One region of the Metabacillus sp. KJ11-3 genome, then DNA from elsewhere that is predicted to be linked to it. Evidence: a T-box and tRNA genes for the amino acid it is inferred to sense, from the RefSeq annotation. Region 1 holds a T-box; the other regions hold tRNA genes.

Region 1 (7,652 bases):
ACAGTTATAATGGAAGGTTTAGCAGAAAATGCGGTTAGGGAACTGGCTGGCGAACAGGCTGTGTCGAATTGGACGAAATTATATGATTCAGACCAATGTGAAAGATTTTATGAGCGAATGATTCTACCGCATAAAGAGATGACAAGGGAAAGTCCGAAATTTTCCCAGCTCATGTACGGAACTGGTTTTTATCCAAATATGCTGGGGTATTCTGTAGGATATCATATTGTAAAAACATTGATGGATAAAACAGGACTGAAGACAAAGCAGATGTTAGGTATGCCGTCTGAAAAAATACTGGAAAAGTATTCGGATGTAAAGAAATCATCATAAAAAGAAGCCTAATTTCATACAATGTGTTAGGACATGTTCAAACATCTGAAAAAACTATGCATAATCTTCATTGATTGGAATAAATTCTCTGAAATTTGCCTATACTGTTTGACAAATGGTACTGAAGTGAGGGGTTTTTATATGTTATTTCTTCATGATGTTTGGGTAAATTGGTTTGAAGGTGAAGAGAATGGATACAATGTCTGTCATTTTCATGAATGGAGAAAAGATGACAGTGTTGAACTCCTTGATCAGGTTCCTCTATTAAAGGTAAATTCCATGCTATTCGACTACATAGAAAACAACTTATCGGAGTTACCACCTGGTCTATTAAAAGATATTTTTCAAAAGGCTTATATTCGTAAAAATCATGAGCGAATCCAACTTGATTATTGTTTTGTTGTGACAGATGGAATAGGAATTTTAGCAGTTGATACAATTGGCTATACCATTCCAATTCGAAAAAGCAGAATTATCCCAAGACAAGAACAATTGGTATTTGAAATGGTGAAGGATATTGAGCCTGAATCATATTCAACAGAAATTATAAAAGAAGAATCAAACAAGGAATATCATATTTTGTCTTTAGCACCACAATATATGAGAGGCTTGACAAGAAAAGAACGCCAATTAAAGCAATTGTTATTTATGGCGCTTGATCAGCTGCTGGCAACGAAAAATGCTGCTGAAGTTAAGTACTGGTATACTGAATGGAACCCTACAAAATATGAGGATATTCAGCAAAGAGAATTTGATGAAGTATGGAATCAGCTCTATGAAGAAACATTAAACGGTTGGTCTCCAAAGCATATTCAGCTATGTGAACGACTAATAAAAGGACAACCCTTTTTTGAAAAGCTTTGGGATATGGAGCATGAATCAAAGGTTAATTGATTTGGACAAGCTAAATAGTAAAAAACGATGTGATTGGCTCACATCGTTTTTTAGGTTTTGCAGGACTTGCAAAAAAAACATGAAATTTGCAAGAATAAATAGGATACTGCAAAAATAAGCGTGAATTTGCAATAAAGCGGCCAATTTTGCAAAATTATATATAAACTTGCAAAATTATATATAAACTTGCAAAATTGAGTTTGAAAGTAACTTTTACTTACGTTTACGACCTAGTCCCATGGCATTTTCCATTTTCTTTAATGTGCGGCTTGCAACTGCATTCGCCTTTTCTGCACCTTTATCAAGGATTTGATCCAATTCATCTGACTCCATCAGCTGGTAATACTTATCTTGAATTGGTTTTAATGCATTTACAACAACCTCAGCTACATCTGTTTTGAAATCCCCGTATCCTTTTCCTTCATATTTTGCTTCAATTTGTTCAATCGGTTCATTTGTTAAAATAGAATAAATCGATAAAAGGTTTGAAATACCAGGTTTGTTTTCTTTGTCGTACTTTACAATTCCTTCCGAATCTGTGACAGCACTTTTAATTTTTTTCTCAATTTGTTTAGGATCATCTAAAAGTGTGATAAATGCTTTTTGATTCGCGTCTGATTTACTCATTTTTTTTGTTGGGTCCACAAGTGACATAATGCGAGCGCCAACTTTTGGAATACGCACCTCAGGGATAGTAAGAACATCGTTATATTTTTTATTAAACCGTTCTGCCAGATCTCTGGTTAACTCTAGATGTTGTTTTTGATCTTCGCCTACTGGTACAAGGTCAGTGTTATAAAGAAGGATATCTGCTGCCATTAGTGGTGGATATGTGAGTAATCCGGCAGAAACAGCTTCTTTTCCATGTGATTTATCTTTGAATTGAGTCATTCTTTCTAATTCTCCGATATAAGAAACACATTGCAACATCCATCCTGCTTGTGCATGGGCTGGAACCTCGGATTGAATAAATAATGTGACTTTGTCAGGGTCTAAACCAACAGCAAGATAGAGTGCTGCAAGACTTCTAATGTTTTTCCTTAACGCTAATCGGTCCTGAGGAACGGTAATTGCATGTTGATCAACGATACAGAAATAACAATTGTACTCATCTTGTAAATCAACAAATTGTTTTAATGCACCAATATAATTTCCTAATGTAACGGAACCACTTGGTTGTATTCCTGAAAAAATTGTTTTCATAATACCCTCCTGAATATAAGTGAAATGTATAAAATAAACACAAAAAAGGCCCACTCGCCCCAAAGATAGGGACGATGGACCGCGGTGCCACCCTAATTATTTCTTAAAAGAAATCACTCTAATCTTTAACGCAAGATTACGTCTGCACGTACTAAATTTCTGCACAGAAGCTCAGAAGTCCATTCCATATCGGTCATTACCTGTTTGCACCAACCACAGGCTCTCTAAAAATGCACCATATATGTACTACTCTTCATCATAGCCGACTATTAATACTTCAACCATCATTGGTGGTAAGTTATGTTTTTCTAATTATATGAAATCATGTATGCATTTGCAAATTTTATATGTTTTAAATGCAATAATAAAGAACTGTCCCGATTACTACAATGCCCGTCATAACTAATCCGCTAGTTAAAAAAGGTGAATGATCAAATGTTAACAGCTCAGAAACTGGTGTCATTTCATTCACTTCTTGTTTTGAAAGCTCCTTCCCCTTAGAAACAAACATTCTTCTAAAGCCATATGTGATGCCGTCAAAGAAACCCCCTTTTACTGTGATTGTAAAGAAAGAAATAAATAAGAGTCCCAAAGCGAAAAAGAAAGAAATATTTACAAATGATAAAATAGTTAATTTTTGGTAAATAATAAAAGACAGTAAGATTGTTAAACATAATGACACAATAATGAGTGTAACAGATCGATTAGTGCGCAATTTCTTTCACTCTTTTCTTGTTTAAATACTATTGCATCTATTATATCAGATGAATGGAGGAGGGAAAAAACAAGTGAAGTTATTGTAGAAATATTTATTAGATGCAAATGTATAAATTATATAAATGCATTCGTCAAATTTCTACATTTTCTACAAAAAAAGTTTGTAAGATTTTGTAACCCTTTCCAATTCAACGCGTTAAAGCGTTGTGAAGAAATTGAGTGAAAAATAAAAAAAGTTCAAATAGAAATAGATAGGTCTTTTTACCTATTTTTTATTCGAATTTCATTAATATTATTGCATTTGTGTAAATTTTATTAAAAAAATAAATGCACAATTTACTGAATACTTGTATAATAATCCGTGTAAAGAAACTTGTTCAAAATAAAGGGAGGTCAAATTTGTGAAAAAGTCGAAATATTTTCTACTTTTAGCATTATCGCTTGTACTAAGTATGTTCTTAGCTGCATGTAATGGTGGCGGAGATACTAGTAAAGAGAAAGATACAGGCGGAGATGAAGGTACAGCAGAGCAAAAAATTACTGCTCTAGAGTCACAGGCAATTCCATCAATGGATAGTGTAATGGCTCAAGATACAGTTAGTTTCACTACAATGAATAACGTAATGGAAGGTTTATACCGTCTAGATCCAAACCAGGAAGTTGTTGAAGGTATGGCAGAAGGTGAACCGGAAGTTAGTGAAGATGGTACAGTTTATACATTTAAATTAAGAGATGCAAAATGGTCAAATGGCGACCCTGTTACAGCGAATGATTTCGTGTATGCATGGCAACGTGCAATTGATCCTGCAAACGCATCACCTTATGGTCCATATATGATGGATGGTAAAATCAAAGGTGCAGCTGAAATTTCTGCAGCTGGTGCAGAGAAAAAAGAATACGATCTTAACACTCTAGGTGTTAAAGCACTCGATGAAAAAACACTTGAAGTAACATTAGAAAGACCAATTCCATATTTCCAATCTTTAATGGCGTTCCCAACGTTCTATCCACAAAATCAAAAATTTGTTGAAGAACAAGGTGACAATTACGCGAAAACTGCGGAAAACCTTGTTTATAACGGACCATTCGTTTTATCTGACTGGGGTGGAAGCACAGCATCTGAATGGACTTACACAAAAAATGAAGATTATTGGGATGCAGAAACAGTTAAGTTAGAAACAGTTCAATGGAATGTATTAAAAGATTCTCAAGCATCTGCAAACGCTTTTGAAACTGGTGAAGCAGATGTTACTGGTAAACTTTCTTCTGACATCGTTCCTCAATATGAAGGCGATGAAAGAATGGTAAAATGGTTAGAACCAACAATCTTCTGGTTGAAATTTAACCAAAAAGAAAATGAAGCTCTAAAAAATCCAGATATTCGTAAAGCACTTGCACAAGCAATTAACAAAGAAGACTTCGTTAACAGTGTATTAAACAATGGTTCAATCATTGCAAACTATGCTGTTCCAAGTGAGTTTGTTAAAAATGAAGAAACTGGTAAAGACTTCCGTGAAATTAACGGGAATGAATTATTACCATATGATGTAGATGCAGCAAAAGCATCATGGGAAAAAGGTTTAGCTGCTCTTGGTACTGATAAAGTAGAAGTTAGATACTTAGGTGATGATACTGAAAGTGCAAAGAAAGTTGCTGAATATGTTAAGAATCAATTAGAAACAAATCTTCCTGGCCTTACACTTAAAGTGGAAAGTGTTCCATTCAGCGTTCGTTTAGATCGTGAAAATTCTCAGGATTATGATATTCAAATGGCTGGTTGGGGTCCTGACTACTTAGACCCAATGACTTTCTCTGACCTATGGTTAACAGGCGGAGGAAATAACAAAATGGATTACTCTAATGAAAAATATGATCAGTTAATTAAAGATGCTCAAACGACTTTAGCTCAAAAACCAGTAGAGCGTTATGAGGCACTTGCTGAGGCTGAAAGAATCTTACTTGAAGAAGATGCTGCAATTGCTCCTATGTATCAACGTTCTTCTAATGTGTTAGTAAATGAGAATGTTGAAGGATTTACTTACCACTTAGTTGGACCAGAATATAGTTACAAATGGGCATCAGTAAAATAAGTATTGATTTTATTAGTACTTTTTGATTATAGTGATAATTGATGTAAGGAGAGAGTATATTGAATGCCGATATACTCTCTTTTCCCTTGTTGGGAAATTGTCGAACTTTGTAGAATATTTAATTTATTTAGGAGGTGCACTCATATGGCGAAATACTTAACTCAACGTGTTATTTATATGGTCATTACACTTTTTTTAATTGCCACGTTTACTTTTTTCCTCATGAAAATTATTCCAGGTACACCTTTTACAAATGCTAGTAAATTGTCAGAGACACAACTAACGATTATGAAAGATAAATATGGTTTAGATGAACCCGTACCGGTTCAATATATGAACTATATGGTGAATATGCTTAAAGGTGATTTAGGTGTTTCCTTTCAATTCAATAATGTAGGTGTCACTGAAATACTTATGGATAGCATTGGGCCATCAGCAACACTCGGATTTCAGGCCATTCTTTTTGGAACATTTTTTGGTATTATCTTAGGAGTTATTTCAGCATTACGACAAAATACTTGGGTTGATTATAGTGCAACATTTTTAGCGGTACTTGGTAAATCAATCCCTTCATTTGTTTTTGCGGGACTATTGCAATATTATATTGCCGTAAAATTAGGCTGGTTTCCGGTTGCATTTTGGAAAGGCCCGGAATACACCGTATTGCCTACAATTGCATTAGCTATGTTCCCGATTGCAACAGCAGCAAGGTTTGTTAGAACCGAAATGGTCGAGGTTTTAGAATCAGATTACATTACACTTGCTAAAGCTAAGGGTGCAAGCTGGTTTGAAATTGCATTTAAACATGCCCTAAGAAATGCGTTAATTCCAGTAGTAACTGTTTTAGGACCGTTGGTTGTTAGTTTAATGACCGGTTCTCTTGTTATTGAAAAAATATTTGGTATTCCGGGACTAGGTGAGCAATTCGTGAAGTCAATTACAGTCAACGACTACCCGGTAATTATGGGTACAACAATCCTATTTGCGGTTCTGTTTGTTGTCGTTATCTTAATTGTAGATCTACTGTATGGAATCATTGATCCGCGGATTCGTTTAGCGGGAGGTAAAAAATAATGGCACATGAGAAAATTTCAAAAGATTTGTTTAAACCCGCTCATATCGATTCAGCGAAAAGTGAAGAAATTTCCAAGCCAAGTCTTAATTATTGGCAGGATGCATGGTTGCGAGTTAGAAAAAACAAAGGAGCAATTGTCAGCTTAATTGTTCTAGCACTATTAACAATCATGGCTATTGTCGGACCACATATAAATGGTCATGGTTATGATGATCAAAATCTTAAACATTCGAACTTACCTCCAAGAATTCAGGGGCTTGAAAATATTAGCTGGTTACCATTTGATGGGGACTTAACTAGAAAAAATGGCGATGTTTATAATGCCTATGAACAAAAAAAGGTGGATGAATATTACTGGTTAGGGACAGACAGTCTTGGTCGTGATTTATTTACGCGTGTATGGAAGGGTACACAAGTATCATTATATATTGCAGTATTAGCTGCTGTTATTGATATGGTTATTGGTGTTTTATACGGTGCCATTTCCGGATTTGTCGGCGGCCGCACTGATAATGTTATGCAGCGGATTACAGAAATATTAGTAGGAATTCCAAACCTTGTTGTTGTTATCCTCATGATTATTGTGTTGGATCCAGGTATTTTATCGATTACAATCGCCTTAACCATTACAGGTTGGGTTGGAATGGCGAGGGTTGTCCGTGCCCAGGTCATGAAATTAAAACAACAGGAATATGTGTTAGCAGCCAGAACATTAGGTTTGTCAAATGGAAAGATTATTTGGAAGCATCTTTTACCAAACTTAGCTGGTGTAATTATCATCAACACAATGTTTACCATTCCAAGTGCCATTTTCTTCGAAGCCTTTTTAAGCTTCATTGGACTGGGATTACAGCCGCCGTTGGCTTCTTTAGGTACACTGATTGATGACGGGTTTAAAGTACTTCAGCTATACCCTTATCAAATGATCATACCGGCCATTATTATCAGTTTAATCATGATCTGCTTTAATATGATTGCAGATGGACTGCGCGATGCTTTAGATCCGAAAATGCGTGACTAGAAAAGGTAGGTGAACCCGAAAATGGATAAAATCTTAGAAGTGAAAGACTTGCACATTTCATTCCATACGTTTGCTGGAGAAGTGCAGGCAATTCGTGGAGTTAATTTTGATTTGTTTAAAGGGGAGACTTTAGCAATCGTAGGTGAATCCGGTTCTGGAAAATCAGTTACGACAAAAGCGATTATGCGTTTGCTTCCCGAAGCAAATTCAGACATTAAACAAGGTGAGATTCTTTTTGAAGGTAAAGATCTAGCAAAAGAATCAAATAAAAATATGCAAAAAATTCGTGGGAAAGATATCTCGATGATTTTCCAAGATC
Region 2 (7,652 bases), 350 kb from region 1:
ACAAACCGGAGGAAGGTGGGGATGACGTCAAATCATCATGCCCCTTATGACCTGGGCTACACACGTGCTACAATGGATGGTACAAAGGGCTGCAAGACTGCGAAGTCAAGCGAATCCCATAAAACCATTCTCAGTTCGGATTGCAGGCTGCAACTCGCCTGCATGAAGCCGGAATCGCTAGTAATCGCGGATCAGCATGCCGCGGTGAATACGTTCCCGGGCCTTGTACACACCGCCCGTCACACCACGAGAGTTTGTAACACCCGAAGTCGGTGGGGTAACCGTAAGGAGCCAGCCGCCTAAGGTGGGACAGATGATTGGGGTGAAGTCGTAACAAGGTAGCCGTATCGGAAGGTGCGGCTGGATCACCTCCTTTCTAAGGATATGAGGTACGCTTGGTATTTTGTTTAGTTTTGAGAGATCATACGATCTTTCAATAAGTAAGAAAATACATAGGAGTGAAAATGCATTCAGCATTTGAGTATCCTGTGATTTATGTTCCTTGAAAACTAGATAACGAAAACAATTCAAGTAATTCACTGAGTTTAAACGCTTAGTTTAGTGATTCTCTTAATAATGTAAGTGACATCTTTGATGTCAAAGGTTAAGTTGTTAAGGGCGCACGGTGGATGCCTTGGCACTAGGAGCCGATGAAGGACGGTACTAACACCGATATGCTTCGGGGAGCTGTAAGTAAGCTTTGATCCGGAGATTTCCGAATGGGGAAACCCACTGCTCGTAATGGAGTAGTATTTTCACCTGAATACATAGGGTGATAAAGGCAGACCCGGGGAACTGAAACATCTAAGTACCCGGAGGAAGAGAAAGCAAACGCGATTTCCTGAGTAGCGGCGAGCGAAACGGAATTAGCCCAAACCAAGAGGCTTGCCTCTTGGGGTTGTAGGACACTCTATACGGAGTTACAAAGGAACGGAGTAAATGAAGAGGTCTGGAAAGGCCCGTCAAAGAAGGTAACAACCCTGTAGTTGAAACTTCGTTCCCTCCAGAGTGGATCCTGAGTACGGCGGGACACGAGAAATCCCGTCGGAAGCAGGGAGGACCATCTCCCAAGGCTAAATACTCCCTAGTGACCGATAGTGAACCAGTACCGTGAGGGAAAGGTGAAAAGCACCCCGGAAGGGGAGTGAAAGAGATCCTGAAACCGTGTGCCTACAAGTAGTCAAAGCCCGTTAATGGGTAATGGCGTGCCTTTTGTAGAATGAACCGGCGAGTTACGATCCCGTGCAAGGTTAAGTTGATAAGACGGAGCCGCAGCGAAAGCGAGTCTGAATAGGGCGAATGAGTACGTGGTCGTAGACCCGAAACCAGGTGATCTACCCATGTCCAGGGTGAAGTTCAGGTAACACTGAATGGAGGCCCGAACCCACGCACGTTGAAAAGTGCGGGGATGAGGTGTGGGTAGCGGAGAAATTCCAATCGAACCTGGAGATAGCTGGTTCTCTCCGAAATAGCTTTAGGGCTAGCCTTGAAATGAGAGTCTTGGAGGTAGAGCACTGATTGGACTAGGGGCCCCCATCGGGTTACCGAATTCAGTCAAACTCCGAATGCCAAAGACTTATGTTCAGGAGTCAGACTGCGAGTGATAAGATCCGTAGTCAAGAGGGAAACAGCCCAGACCACCAGCTAAGGTCCCAAAGTATACGTTAAGTGGAAAAGGATGTGGAGTTGCTTAGACAACCAGGATGTTGGCTTAGAAGCAGCCACCATTTAAAGAGTGCGTAATAGCTCACTGGTCGAGTGACTCTGCGCCGAAAATGTACCGGGGCTAAACGTATCACCGAAGCTGTGGACTGTTCTTACGAACAGTGGTAGGAGAGCGTTCTAAGGGCTGAGAAGCCAGACCGTAAGGACTGGTGGAGCGCTTAGAAGTGAGAATGCCGGTATGAGTAGCGAAAGAGGGGTGAGAATCCCCTCCACCGAATGCCTAAGGTTTCCTGAGGAAGGCTCGTCCGCTCAGGGTTAGTCGGGACCTAAGCCGAGGCCGAAAGGCGTAGGCGATGGCCAACAGGTAGAAATTCCTGTACCACCTCCTCACCATTTGAGCAATGGGGGGACGCAGAAGGATAGGGTAAGCGCGCTGTTGGATATGCGCGTCCAAGCAGTTAGGCTGACAATGAGGCAAATCCCATTGTCACATAAGCTGAGCTGTGATGGCGAGGGAACTATAGTACCGAAGTTCCTGATTCCACACTGCCAAGAAAAGCCTCTAGCGAGGTGAGAGGTGCCCGTACCGCAAACCGACACAGGTAGGCGAGGAGAGAATCCTAAGGTGAGCGAGAGAACTCTCGTTAAGGAACTCGGCAAAATGACCCCGTAACTTCGGGAGAAGGGGTGCTTTTTAGGGTGAATAGCCCGGAAAAGCCGCAGTGAATAGGCCCAGGCGACTGTTTAGCAAAAACACAGGTCTCTGCGAAGCCGCAAGGCGAAGTATAGGGGCTGACGCCTGCCCGGTGCTGGAAGGTTAAGGGGAGAGGTTAGCGCAAGCGAAGCTTTGAACCGAAGCCCCAGTAAACGGCGGCCGTAACTATAACGGTCCTAAGGTAGCGAAATTCCTTGTCGGGTAAGTTCCGACCCGCACGAAAGGCGTAACGATCTGGGCACTGTCTCAACGAGAGACTCGGTGAAATTATAGTACCTGTGAAGATGCAGGTTACCCGCGACAGGACGGAAAGACCCCGTGGAGCTTTACTGTAGCCTGATATTGAATTTTGGTACAGCTTGTACAGGATAGGTAGGAGCCTGAGAAGCCGGAGCGCCAGCTTCGGTGGAGGCGTCGGTGGGATACTACCCTGGCTGTATTGAAATTCTAACCCGCGAGCCTTATCGGCTTGGGAGACAGTGTCAGGTGGGCAGTTTGACTGGGGCGGTCGCCTCCTAAAATGTAACGGAGGCGCCCAAAGGTTCCCTCAGAATGGTTGGAAATCATTCGTAGAGTGTAAAGGCACAAGGGAGCTTGACTGCGAGACCTACAAGTCGAGCAGGGACGAAAGTCGGGCTTAGTGATCCGGTGGTTCCGCATGGAAGGGCCATCGCTCAACGGATAAAAGCTACCCCGGGGATAACAGGCTTATCTCCCCCAAGAGTCCACATCGACGGGGAGGTTTGGCACCTCGATGTCGGCTCATCGCATCCTGGGGCTGTAGTCGGTCCCAAGGGTTGGGCTGTTCGCCCATTAAAGCGGTACGCGAGCTGGGTTCAGAACGTCGTGAGACAGTTCGGTCCCTATCCGTCGTGGGCGTAGGAAATTTGAGAGGAGCTGTCCTTAGTACGAGAGGACCGGGATGGACGCACCGCTGGTGTACCAGTTGTCTTGCCAAAGGCATAGCTGGGTAGCTATGTGCGGAAGGGATAAGTGCTGAAAGCATCTAAGCATGAAGCCCCCCTCAAGATGAGATTTCCCATCACATTAGTGAGTAAGATCCCTGAAAGATGATCAGGTTGATAGGTCAGAGGTGGAAGCGCGGTGACGTGTGGAGCTGACTGATACTAATCGATCGAGGACTTAACCTAACAATAAAGCGAATGCTTAGTGAATTGAATTGTGTATCGTTATCTAGTTTTGAAGGAATATAAAAGTGAAAAAACACTTGAAATATTCCCAACATATAGTATAATAATTTTTGTCACAAATGTCTGGTGATGAAGGCGAAGAGGTCACACCCGTTCCCATGCCGAACACGGAAGTTAAGCTCTTCAGCGCCGATGGTAGTTGGGGGTTTCCCCCTGTGAGAGTAGGACGTTGCCAAGCTGTGATTATTCCGCAGTAGCTCAGTGGTAGAGCTATCGGCTGTTAACCGATCGGTCGCAGGTTCGAGTCCTGCCTGCGGAGCCATTTTGGAGAGCTGTCCGAGTGGCCGAAGGAGCACGATTGGAAATCGTGTATACGCTAACCGCGTATCAAGGGTTCAAATCCCTTGCTCTCCGCCACAATTTCTATTATACATAAGGCCCATTGGTCAAGCGGTTAAGACACCGCCCTTTCACGGCGGTAACACGGGTTCGAATCCCGTATGGGTCACCATTAAAATCGGAGGATTAGCTCAGCTGGGAGAGCACCTGCCTTACAAGCAGGGGGTCGGCGGTTCGATCCCGTCATCCTCCACCATATATATTATCGCGGGGTGGAGCAGTCTGGTAGCTCGTCGGGCTCATAACCCGAAGGTCGCAGGTTCAAATCCTGTCCCCGCAACCAATTTAAGTTGACGACGCTACGTCGATTATTCTTCATAGCGAGGCAACATAGTAGTGCTGTAAAGTGCAACCAAATAATGGTCCGGTAGTTCAGTTGGTTAGAATGCCTGCCTGTCACGCAGGAGGTCGCGGGTTCGAGTCCCGTCCGGACCGCCATTATTTTTAAAAAGTTTTACTCATATATTATGTATAGAGTAAAAGGGTTTCAATAAGCAAGAAGGTCGAAGAAGTGACTGAGCGAACACCGCAGCGTATGACCATACGTGAGGATGTGAGCGATGGAGCTGATGAAGAGATTCGAAGCTTAGTGGAAGCCGAAAACTGTATTGGCTCGGTAGCTCAGTTGGTAGAGCAATGGACTGAAAATCCATGTGTCGGCGGTTCGATTCCGTCCCGAGCCACCTTTTATTTTTAATTTAATGCCGGTGTAGCTCAATTGGTAGAGCAACTGACTTGTAATCAGTAGGTTGGGGGTTCAAGTCCTCTCGCCGGCACTCTCTAAAGTGGAGGGGTAGCGAAGTGGCTAAACGCGGCGGACTGTAAATCCGCTCCTTAGGGTTCGGCAGTTCGAATCTGCCCCCCTCCACCATTTTCATTTGTAAATAAACCTTCATTTAGGGGCATAGTTTAACGGTAGAATAGAGGTCTCCAAAACCTTTGGTGTGGGTTCGATTCCTACTGCCCCTGCCAATTTCAATTATAGTGGCGATTGTGGCGAAGTGGTTAACGCATCGGATTGTGGTTCCGACATTCGTGGGTTCGATTCCCATCAGTCGCCCCATTTATATAGCTAAGTAAATAGGATACATTCGATCAGTTGATCTTCAAATTTAAATCCAAAAAACACTTGGTTATCGATAGATTTCATGAAGAAGATTCGAAGAAGCTTATTCAATGGGCTATAGCCAAGCGGTAAGGCATCGCACTTTGACTGCGACATGCGTTGGTTCGAATCCAGCTAGCCCAGCCATTTTTTTAACACATTTTTAGTCTAATTGCATAGGCTAAACCATATAGATAAGTAAGATCGCGGAAGTAGTTCAGTGGTAGAACACCACCTTGCCAAGGTGGGGGTCGCGGGTTCGAATCCCGTCTTCCGCTCCAATTAAAATGGCGGCATAGCCAAGTGGTAAGGCAGAGGTCTGCAAAACCTTTATCACCGGTTCAAATCCGGTTGCCGCCTCCATTTTAACACCCTTGCCGGGGTGGCGGAACTGGCAGACGCACAGGACTTAAAATCCTGCGGTAGGTGACTACCGTACCGGTTCGATTCCGGTCCTCGGCACCATTTGTACTTAATCCTTTGCCAGTGTGGCGGAATTGGCAGACGCGCACGACTCAAAATCGTGTTCCTTCGGGAGTGTCGGTTCGACCCCGACCACTGGTATCTAAATGCTATATAATCAAGGCTCCAACATATGTTGGGGTCTTTTTTGTATTTTTTCTACACGACTAAAATAATCGAAAATCGTATGCGGTGAGTCGTGTGCGTAGGAGGTTGTTTATGAGAAGACGTGTAGAATTAACAGAAGAAGAATTAAAGATTATTAAAAAGAAAATTAGTGAAGAGGAAGCTTTCGAAAAGTTCTTTAAGGAATGCTACCTACGAAATTTAAGACCAGCGACAATCGAATATTACAAAAATGAATTTCATGGTGCAAAGAAAATCATTAATAAACAATTAGTTGAATGGAAACAGAAAGAATAGAAGATCTAATCCTTCAAAGCAAACAAATAATGAAAGTTACTACAATTAATACCCGATTACGTGCATTCAGAGCATTTTACACTTTCTTATATAAGAATAAGCTCATCGAAAATTAACTTCGTTCCATTTAATACTAGAGCGACAAATAATTACTCTGAAAGAACCTCAACAGCATACCTATTAAACAGATTTATGAACCCAAATGAAAGTCAGTTCTTTTCGTACAGAGGAAAAGAAGTGAACGAAGATTTTTTAGCTATTTCTGATTTGATACAACTCTTGTTTAGAGGATGTATTAGAAATGATAAACCAATGTATTGCTACTTTTCGTCATCAAGAATGAGAAAGCTTTTAAATCAATGGATAAACTTCGAAATTTAAGACACTTTTAATAGGTGAAAAACCAAGAGGGACATTAGAGTCTCTCTTGGCTAAGTGAATATTACTTTTTCTTAAAGAATTTTACTAGTTTAAAAACTAAAAATCCTATTAAAGAAACAATAATTAAGAATAATAGGAGTCCTACTGGACTGAAAGTGATCATATTTTCTCATCCCTTATAATGCATATAAACTAAATGAACCGCTTGTGGTTGTAATTCTAGTATAAGCATTTGTGTAAGTATATCCAACAGCAAGAGCACTATATTTTACAGTCTCATCCATAGACCAGGAAGTTTTCGTTTCTTTGCTGCTACATTTAGAACCACCATAGACTATAGCTACATAAGTACCACTATATACTATAGCTACATAAGTACCACTATTACCTAAAGTTCCATAAGCAACATTTGTTAGACAAGTCTCTATTTTTTTCACCCTTGAAGATCCTGCTTTAATCCTACTAGTCATCTTTCCTCGATAACTATGATTTAAATAATTAATATTTCCATAAACTGTTCCGGAAAAACTAACTTTAACATTATAAGATGTGATTGGTACCTGAACCTAATTTGATTGCATAGGTCTGAATTGGACTAGTTTGTGCATCGTTATTGTTAGATTCAGTGTTAAATGTAGAATATGCCCTTACAAATTCAGCGTCTTCTTCCGAAAAAGGTTCATTTAATTCATAGGTTGAATTAATTTGCTCAAATCTTTTAGAAATTTTGAAAACAAAACAAATTTTGATATACAAAGTACTCAGAAAACTTCTATCACACCATCATGAGAAAGCGTATACATTAAAGAGGATATATTACAATTACATTACAAAAATGTATGGAGTTGAAATATTTATTATAGGCCATTAGGAGGTTAAAGATATGGTATGAAATGACTAAAAGTCATCAATGTCAGTACATATAATTGATGCTCTTAACTAATTGTAAAAAATTTGTAAAAATTTTATTTCAAATCTTCAAATATGTTAAAAATTTCATGTGCTTACATTAGTTGACATTTCCTGTGACGGATTGTTTAATGAAATAGGAATTTTGTGCTAGGCCTACACAAGTTCAAATATACCAAAGGAGGAATAACAATTGATTTATACTTCAAGAGAGTCTGCAGTAGCTGTTTTCGAAGAATTATTTACTATTTTAATTCATGATGAATACGTTAATTCAAAATTGAGAGAAGCAAATTTGGATGTAAGGATTGTGCATAAAAACCCTGATTTTGAAGTGTATTTTTCTCCTGATAAAGTTCTTGTTGATTCAGATATTAATAATGCCGCGATTTCTATTAAAATGTCATGTGATACTGCCCATTCACTTTGGCGGGGGGAACTG
Region 3 (7,652 bases), 680 kb from region 1:
TTCAAATGAAATCAGACCTTTTGCTTCAGCCAATTTTTCTTTGTCACTCTCTCTTTTCATTACTAATCTTTCTTCATACGCTTTTTCAATTTCAAACGTGGCTGTATTTACAAACATTTCCTTCATCCTTTCATTAAATGGTCATTTGTTTTGAATATAGCTCATAGTAAAAACCGCGCTGATTCAATAATTCATGATGGTTCCCACTTTCTATAATCTCACCATCTTGTATAACTATAATTTGATTAGCTAGCTCAATTGTTTTTAAACGATGAGCAATTACAAAGCTGGTTTTACCTTTTATTAAGTTGCGAATTCCTCTTTGAATATCAATTTCGGTTTTTGTATCTATATTAGATGTTGCTTCATCTAAAATTAACAAATCAGGATTTGCTAATATGGCTCTAGCAATAGATAGAAGCTGTTTTTGACCTTGACTTATATTTTGACCACCAGAAGTAATGGTTGTTTGATATCCGTTAGGTAAATGCTTAATAAATCCATGTGCTGAAGCTGTTTTTGCTGCTTCAATCACTTCTTCATCTGTTGCATCAAGGCGGCCGTAGCGGATATTTTCCAAAATTGTTCCTGAAAATAAATAAGGATCTTGAAGGACAATACCAATTCTTTTCCGAAAATCTCTTACTTTATAGTCCTTTATATTTCTTCCGTCCAGTAAAAGTTCTCCTGATCGGACATCATAAAACCTCATTAGCAAGTTTATAATCGTTGTTTTACCCGAACCAGTTGGACCAATTAAAGCAATCATTTCCCCTGGTACTGCTGAAAAATGAATATTTTTTAAAATAGGCTTGTTTTGTTCATATTGAAAATCAACATGTTTAAATTGTACCTCACCCTTTAGTGAACTAACTTGAACTGCTTCTCTTTTGTCTACTATGTCAGGGACCTCATCCATTGTTTCAAAAACCCGCTCTGCTCCGGCTAATGCTGCTTGTATTGAATTGAGCAATGTTGATAACTGATTAATCGGCCTTGTAAACTGCCTGGAATACGTAACAAAGGACGCGATAATCCCAATTGTTGTATGCCCCTTAAGTGCCATTAAAGCACCGACAGCAATCACGATTGCAAGCCCTAAATTACTTAAAAAGTTATTAAACGGACCGAGTGTTCCTGAAAACATATCGGCTTTAATTGCGGATTGTCGCAAACGTTCATTTACCTCTTGGAATTGTCCGAAAGTATCTTCTTCCTTACCAAATAAAGCGGTAACCTCTCCACCACTTATCGTTTCTTCGACAAAGCCATTTAACCCACCAACATCTTTCTGTCTTTGCGAAAAGTTTTTCCGACTAATACTTACAATTTTCTTCGTAACATAAAGCATAAACGGAATGATCAAAAAAGACACGATCGCCAATACCCAATTCAAGGCAAACATAGCGATGGTAACACCGGTTATTGTTAGTAGTGAGGATACAAACTGAATTACACTTTGACTAAGTGCTTGATTTAATTGCTCAAGGTCATTTGTAAATCGACTCATTAGCTCACCATGTTTATGCTGGTCAAAAAAACGTAATGAAAGAGTTTGTAACTTTGCAAATAAATCCTCGCGTAATCCTTTAATCGTATTTAATGAAATATCGACCATTATATAGCCTTGAAGCCAGGTAAGAATGGATGTGCCGACATAAATCCCAACAAGCATCCAAATCATGCGAATTGTACCCGTTACATCTTTAGGAAGGATGTAATGGTCAATAATCACTCCAATAAAATATGGACCTAGGAGACTTAAGATTGAAGATAAAATAACAAGAATAACTGACGAGATTAACCTCATTTTTTGTTTTTTCATATACAACCAAATTCTTCGCAAAGTTCTTTTAGGGTCCTTTGTTTTTTCAACAGGTTCTGACACCCTTCCCCCGGACCTGCTCCTCTTGTTGTTTGCTGCATTCTTGCCACACTATTAGTATTACTCAACCATTACACCTCCAGTCTGTACTTGAGTTTGATAGATTTCCTGATAAACAGTACACGACTCCAGTAATTCATCATGTGTTCCTACTCCCACTATGGATCCTTCATCCATAACAAGAATTTTATCTGCATCAAGAATGGAAGAAATCTTTGATGAAACCATAAAGATTGTTGTCTTTGGGTATGAGGATTTTAATGCATCAAGAATGATTGCTTCTGACCGGGCATCAATCGCAGATGTGGCATCATCCAAAATAAGGATAGACGGCTTTCGCACAAATGCTCTTGCAAGTGATAATCGTTGCTTTTGTCCTCCAGATAAATTAGTAGCTTCTTGAGTTAAAGGATGTTCATAACGGGCATCAAACTTCTCAATAAACTCTTCTGCACATGCATTTTTACTAGCCAATTGCATCTCGGTTTCTGATGCATCCTTTTTACCATAAATAAGGTTGGATTTAATGCTTCCCGAAAATAAAAATGGTTTTTGTGTAACATAGCCGATAGATCCACGAAGATGCTTTAAACTTATGTTTTTACTATTCTGTCCATCTATTAAAATCTCTCCGTGATCCACATCATATAATCTTGGAAACAATTTAACTAATGTTGTTTTCCCACTACCTGTTGCTCCAATAATTCCAATTTTTTCGCCGTGACTAACAGAAAATGAGATAGAATTTAGTACATTTTCACCTTTTTTACTATATGAGAACGATACATTCCGAAATTCTACATCTCCTTTAATTGGCATTTCATCAAATGAATTTTCAGCTCGGTCCGTATTAATTTCCAAAACTTCTTGAATTCGAACTGCTGAAGGTAATGCCCTCATAAGCTGCATCAGAACCATACTACTTGAGGTGAGCGCCATTAAAATGATGTTTAGATAATTAATAAACGCCAAAATTACTCCCACTTGTATAGTGCTTCCCCCTATCGGAAAAACTCCAAAAAGAAGAGCAACAGCCATTCCAACATTTATCACAAAAAGTAAAACCGGCATAAGAATTGTAATAATTTGTTCAGCAATTTTTGTTTTATTTGTTAGCGAAACATTCACTTTATGAAATAAATTTATTTCATATTCATTTCGTACAAATGCTTTTACAACCCTAATTCCCGCAATACTTTCCTGAAGCTTTGAATTTAGCTGATCTAACGCTTCTTGAACACGTTTGAACCAAACACCTGCTTTCCTGGAAAGAAGGATAATGAAAAAGACAAGAATTGGAATAAGCATAACTAAAATAGGAAACAGCTCTCTTGCTTGAAAAAAAACAATCATGACACTTCCAATAAATAGCAGAGGACCTCTTACAAATACACGAAGTGTCATCATAACCGCTTGTTGAATTGAATTAATATCACTCGTTACATTTGTAATTAATTTACCAGTACCAATTTTGTCGCGATTCTCACTGGATAAATGTTCGATCTTATAAAATAAATCTCGTCGTATATCGGTAGCAATATTGATGGCAGATTTAGTGCTAAATATTGTACAACCTATTCCACCAATCAAGCCAATAATCGCTGCAATGATCATAAATGTTCCCATTTGAATAACGTACGTTGTATCATCCTCGGCAATTCCGTAATCTATGATTTTTTGTAAAAGAAGAGGCTGTAACAAGTCCATTGTTACTTCTAAAGCCATCAATAAAGGAGCGAGAATAACAAATAGCTTGTATGGCTTCGCATAAGGTAAAAGTTTTTTAATAGAACTCATCACATCTCACCTTTACTATTTCTTTTTTTATCAGACCAATTAATAAGCTCACCCCTGCAACTTTTTAGAATAGAGAGAATATCCTTTGCGAGCTCCGGTTCGGATAGTACACTTTTCATGGCATAATGAAATTCTAGTTGAAGCTTACCCATTTCTTCCCGAACAAGTGAAGCTTCTTCAGACTGCTTCCATCGCAACCGCATCGCCCACTCCTCCCAAAAGATCTCATCTTCTTCATTTATTAAATCGTTTATAAATTCTAACCCTTCCACATTTAATGCATATATTTTTTTATCTCCATCTAATTTAACTTCTATTAGTTTCTTTTCAACCAAATCCTGTAATGCAGGGTAAATGGTTCCTGCACTGGGAGAATAATAGCCGCCACTTCTTTCCTCCAACTGCTTCATTACCTGATAACCATGTCTCGGTTCTTCTTTTAGTAGCTGCAAAATTGCAAGCTGAATAATACCTCTACGTTTTGTAAATTTAGATTTCATTTTTTCTCTTAAATGTGGCTGTTTATCAAAAAATTTCAGGGCGGTTTTTAACCCTTTATGTGTTAAAGATAGAACTTCCTGTTCATCTTTTTGAACAAAGCCTTTTTCTATTGCTTCATAAAGACAACTACTAGGATCGGTTAACTCATTTCTAAGAGATAGAAATAGTTCTCCTTGCTTTATAGGTTTTCTGCTTATAAAAGTAAGCAATGTCAACATTTCCTGGCTAATATTACCTAACATACTTACCCTCCATCCATTTCGATTATTACGATAAATTTTAATCGATATAGTTTCGAAACACAACAAAAAAAGAATGAAACCTACTGAATTATTTAATGAGGGAGACGGATTATTTCTGCTAAAAACACAAAAAAGGTTAGTTTCAAAATTGAAACTAACCTTTTACTGACGCGCCTTAGAGGATTCGAACCTCTGACCGACGGCTTAGAAGGCCGTTGCTCTATCCTGCTGAGCTAAAGGCGCATATTTTGTTATCCTCTGCTTTTCCATAAAAATGGCTCCGCAGGCAGGATTCGAACCTGCGACCGATCGGTTAACAGCCGATAGCTCTACCACTGAGCTACTGCGGAACAATATCATGGTGGGCCTAAATGGACTCGAACCATCGACCTCACGCTTATCAGGCGTGCGCTCTAACCAGCTGAGCTATAGGCCCATTTTTTAGCGAAATATGTATGTATGGAGCGGGTGAAGGGAATCGAACCCTCATCATCAGCTTGGAAGGCTGAGGTTTTACCACTAAACTACACCCGCATATTAAATGTTTTGGAGGCACCACCCGGATTTGAACCGGGGATAGAGGTTTTGCAGACCTCGGCCTTACCACTTGGCTATGATGCCTCAAAATGGCTGGGCTAGCTGGATTCGAACCAACGCATGTCGCAGTCAAAGTGCGATGCCTTACCGCTTGGCTATAGCCCATTGAATAACCCTCAAGAATATACTTCCTCGATTAAGCTACGTGAATCCTCATCGCGAAATATCGTCGACATCTAGGTACACTCTATGTCTTGATATAAACTATTCTCTCTATATAAAACGTTCCACTCAAAACCTATCTCGTGTCACAAACCAGCAAGAGAATATCTGGAATTATTTCTAACAGGAGTTAAGAATTTATTATATACATATATTGGGGCGGCTGATGGGAATCGAACCCACGAATGTCGGAACCACAATCCGATGCGTTAACCACTTCGCCACAACCGCCATGGTTTTCTTGGCAGGGGCAGTAGGAATCGAACCCACACCAAAGGTTTTGGAGACCTCTATTCTACCGTTAAACTATGCCCCTATTTTAACATAAATGGTGGAGGGGGGCAGATTCGAACTGCCGAACCCTAAGGAGCGGATTTACAGTCCGCCGCGTTTAGCCACTTCGCTACCCCTCCACATAAAAGGTGGCTCGGGACGGAATCGAACCGCCGACACATGGATTTTCAGTCCATTGCTCTACCAACTGAGCTACCGAGCCATAATTAATGTGTATTTGAAAAAAGATGCAATTTTACTTTTCAAGTACCTATTTTAAGATCTAATACTTTTAAGGTATAAGTGCTATGATAATTTGTGGATCGTCCTCATCTCAGGATGATCGTTCAAGAAGCAGCTCGATGAGTACGCTGATATAAATTCAGGGTAGCTTATTCGGGCGTGCTCTACCAACTGAGCTACCGAGCCAATATAGTTTTCGGCTTCCACTAAGCTTCGAATCTCTTCATCAGCTCCATCGCTCACATCCTCACGTATTTTCATACGCTCCGGTGTTCGTTCAGTCGCTTCCTCGACCTTCTCGCTTATCGAAACCCTCTTACACATTACTTAGATCACAATAATAATTTGTTTCTTTAAAAAGTTAATGGCGGTCCGGACGGGACTCGAACCCGCGACCTCCTGCGTGACAGGCAGGCATTCTAACCAACTGAACTACCGGACCATTATTGATGTTATTTTTTAAAATGAAATTGGTTGCGGGGACAGGATTTGAACCTGCGACCTTCGGGTTATGAGCCCGACGAGCTACCAGACTGCTCCACCCCGCGATAACAAAAAATGAAATAAAAAAACATATGGAGGAGGAAAGGGGATTCGAACCCCTGCGGGCTTTGACACCCCTGTCGGTTTTCAAGACCGATCCCTTCAGCCGGACTTGGGTATTCCTCCAATATTCATATGTGAAAATGGTAGCGGCGGAGGGAATCGAACCCACGACCTCACGGGTATGAACCGTACGCTCTAGCCAGCTGAGCTACACCGCCATAGTTTTTAAAAACGCTCCCTGTTTAAAATGGTGCTCGTCATGTCTCTTACAGACACATTCCTCGCAAGCCTACAAAGAGGATTATTCAAGATGTTTACGGCCCGCTCTAGCCAGCTGAGCTACACCGCCATATTCAGTCAAGAAATTTTAAATTGGTGGAGCCTAGCGGGATCGAACCGCTGACCTCCTGCGTGCAAAGCAGGCGCTCTCCCAGCTGAGCTAAGGCCCCAATTTAAATGGTCGGGAAGACAGGATTCGAACCTGCGACCCCTTGGTCCCAAACCAAGTGCTCTACCAAGCTGAGCTACTTCCCGTACTATGGCGCGCCCGAGAGGAGTCGAACCCCTAACCTTTTGATCCGTAGTCAAACGCTCTATCCAATTGAGCTACGGGCGCTAAATTTCATGGTGCCGAGGACCGGAATCGAACCGGTACGGTAGTCACCTACCGCAGGATTTTAAGTCCTGTGCGTCTGCCAGTTCCGCCACCCCGGCACTTACTGGAGCGGAAGACGGGATTCGAACCCGCGACCCCCACCTTGGCAAGGTGGTGTTCTACCACTGAACTACTTCCGCTTAACTTTAATGGTGCGGGTGAAGGGACTTGAACCCCCACGTCACAAGGACACTAGATCCTAAGTCTAGCGCGTCTGCCAATTCCGCCACACCCGCATGGTGTGTATTACTAATTAATGGTGGAGGATGACGGGATCGAACCGCCGACCCCCTGCTTGTAAGGCAGGTGCTCTCCCAGCTGAGCTAATCCTCCGAAACACAGGATGTGCAAGTGCATGTGTTGCGACATGACGTCGCGCATTTAGTATACCTACATTAAATGGTGACCCATACGGGATTCGAACCCGTGTTACCGCCGTGAAAGGGCGGTGTCTTAACCGCTTGACCAATGGGCCAACTATGTTATTAAAACCAAATTTGGTCTGCCTGGCAACGTCCTACTCTCACAGGGGGAAACCCCCAACTACCATCGGCGCTGAAGAGCTTAACTTCCGTGTTCGGCATGGAAACGGGTGTGACCTCTTCGCCATCATTACCAGACAATTTAGGACAACTTTTATTATAGTAAGTTTTTCTAAAAAAGCAAGAACTTTTTTATTTCATTTCAACCACTACAATTTTCTAGTTGAATGACACAGGATTTATAATGTATCACATCTTAAAATATAGTG

Evidence for each region. The T-box of region 1 lies ahead of trpS (tryptophan--tRNA ligase). A T-box ahead of a tRNA ligase gene usually reads a tRNA of that ligase, here a tRNA-Trp.
Region 2: it encodes a tRNA-Trp, which carries the amino acid that the T-box ahead of trpS (tryptophan--tRNA ligase) is inferred to sense. The anticodon was not compared.
Region 3: it encodes a tRNA-Trp, which carries the amino acid that the T-box ahead of trpS (tryptophan--tRNA ligase) is inferred to sense. The anticodon was not compared.

What each region holds. Positions count from the first base shown of each region.
Region 1 is NZ_CM147865.1:3,636,002-3,643,653, reverse strand. It holds gene AC0L8O_RS18125 (DUF2268 domain-containing putative Zn-dependent protease) at 1-333, shown strand, start outside; gene AC0L8O_RS18120 (YjbA family protein) at 475-1,227, shown strand; gene trpS (tryptophan--tRNA ligase) at 1,441-2,433, opposite strand; T-box leader at 2,495-2,699, opposite strand; gene AC0L8O_RS18110 (DUF3899 domain-containing protein) at 2,783-3,145, opposite strand; gene AC0L8O_RS18105 (peptide ABC transporter substrate-binding protein) at 3,549-5,237, shown strand; gene opp3b (oligopeptide ABC transporter permease) at 5,382-6,311, shown strand; gene opp3C (oligopeptide ABC transporter permease) at 6,311-7,333, shown strand; gene AC0L8O_RS18090 (ABC transporter ATP-binding protein) at 7,355-7,652, shown strand, end outside.
Region 2 is NZ_CM147865.1:3,981,362-3,989,013, reverse strand. It holds rRNA gene AC0L8O_RS19860 (16S ribosomal RNA) at 1-376, shown strand, start outside; rRNA gene AC0L8O_RS19855 (23S ribosomal RNA) at 603-3,531, shown strand; rRNA gene rrf (5S ribosomal RNA) at 3,654-3,769, shown strand; tRNA gene AC0L8O_RS19845 (tRNA-Asn) at 3,779-3,853, shown strand; tRNA gene AC0L8O_RS19840 (tRNA-Ser) at 3,858-3,948, shown strand; tRNA gene AC0L8O_RS19835 (tRNA-Glu) at 3,968-4,042, shown strand; tRNA gene AC0L8O_RS19830 (tRNA-Val) at 4,051-4,126, shown strand; tRNA gene AC0L8O_RS19825 (tRNA-Met) at 4,137-4,213, shown strand; tRNA gene AC0L8O_RS19820 (tRNA-Asp) at 4,292-4,368, shown strand; tRNA gene AC0L8O_RS19815 (tRNA-Phe) at 4,541-4,613, shown strand; tRNA gene AC0L8O_RS19810 (tRNA-Thr) at 4,634-4,706, shown strand; tRNA gene AC0L8O_RS19805 (tRNA-Tyr) at 4,718-4,801, shown strand; tRNA gene AC0L8O_RS19800 (tRNA-Trp) at 4,829-4,902, shown strand; tRNA gene AC0L8O_RS19795 (tRNA-His) at 4,918-4,993, shown strand; tRNA gene AC0L8O_RS19790 (tRNA-Gln) at 5,108-5,182, shown strand; tRNA gene AC0L8O_RS19785 (tRNA-Gly) at 5,242-5,316, shown strand; tRNA gene AC0L8O_RS19780 (tRNA-Cys) at 5,325-5,398, shown strand; tRNA gene AC0L8O_RS19775 (tRNA-Leu) at 5,412-5,500, shown strand; tRNA gene AC0L8O_RS19770 (tRNA-Leu) at 5,518-5,599, shown strand; gene AC0L8O_RS19765 (hypothetical protein) at 5,717-5,920, shown strand; gene AC0L8O_RS19760 (hypothetical protein) at 6,478-6,771, opposite strand; gene AC0L8O_RS19755 (hypothetical protein) at 7,404-7,652, shown strand, end outside.
Region 3 is NZ_CM147865.1:2,951,177-2,958,828, forward strand. It holds gene AC0L8O_RS14950 (antibiotic biosynthesis monooxygenase family protein) at 1-117, opposite strand, end outside; gene AC0L8O_RS14955 (ABC transporter ATP-binding protein) at 134-1,825, opposite strand; gene AC0L8O_RS14960 (hypothetical protein) at 1,822-1,953, opposite strand; gene AC0L8O_RS14965 (ABC transporter ATP-binding protein) at 1,946-3,682, opposite strand; gene AC0L8O_RS14970 (PadR family transcriptional regulator) at 3,682-4,425, opposite strand; tRNA gene AC0L8O_RS14975 (tRNA-Arg) at 4,595-4,668, opposite strand; tRNA gene AC0L8O_RS14980 (tRNA-Asn) at 4,701-4,775, opposite strand; tRNA gene AC0L8O_RS14985 (tRNA-Ile) at 4,785-4,861, opposite strand; tRNA gene AC0L8O_RS14990 (tRNA-Gly) at 4,886-4,959, opposite strand; tRNA gene AC0L8O_RS14995 (tRNA-Cys) at 4,973-5,046, opposite strand; tRNA gene AC0L8O_RS15000 (tRNA-Gln) at 5,053-5,127, opposite strand; tRNA gene AC0L8O_RS15005 (tRNA-His) at 5,340-5,415, opposite strand; tRNA gene AC0L8O_RS15010 (tRNA-Trp) at 5,427-5,500, opposite strand; tRNA gene AC0L8O_RS15015 (tRNA-Tyr) at 5,514-5,597, opposite strand; tRNA gene AC0L8O_RS15020 (tRNA-Phe) at 5,608-5,680, opposite strand; tRNA gene AC0L8O_RS15025 (tRNA-Asp) at 6,066-6,142, opposite strand; tRNA gene AC0L8O_RS15030 (tRNA-Met) at 6,172-6,248, opposite strand; tRNA gene AC0L8O_RS15035 (tRNA-Ser) at 6,277-6,369, opposite strand; tRNA gene AC0L8O_RS15040 (tRNA-Met) at 6,388-6,464, opposite strand; tRNA gene AC0L8O_RS15045 (tRNA-Ala) at 6,620-6,695, opposite strand; tRNA gene AC0L8O_RS15050 (tRNA-Pro) at 6,704-6,780, opposite strand; tRNA gene AC0L8O_RS15055 (tRNA-Arg) at 6,786-6,862, opposite strand; tRNA gene AC0L8O_RS15060 (tRNA-Leu) at 6,872-6,960, opposite strand; tRNA gene AC0L8O_RS15065 (tRNA-Gly) at 6,967-7,041, opposite strand; tRNA gene AC0L8O_RS15070 (tRNA-Leu) at 7,052-7,137, opposite strand; tRNA gene AC0L8O_RS15075 (tRNA-Val) at 7,159-7,234, opposite strand; tRNA gene AC0L8O_RS15080 (tRNA-Glu) at 7,302-7,376, opposite strand; rRNA gene rrf (5S ribosomal RNA) at 7,406-7,521, opposite strand.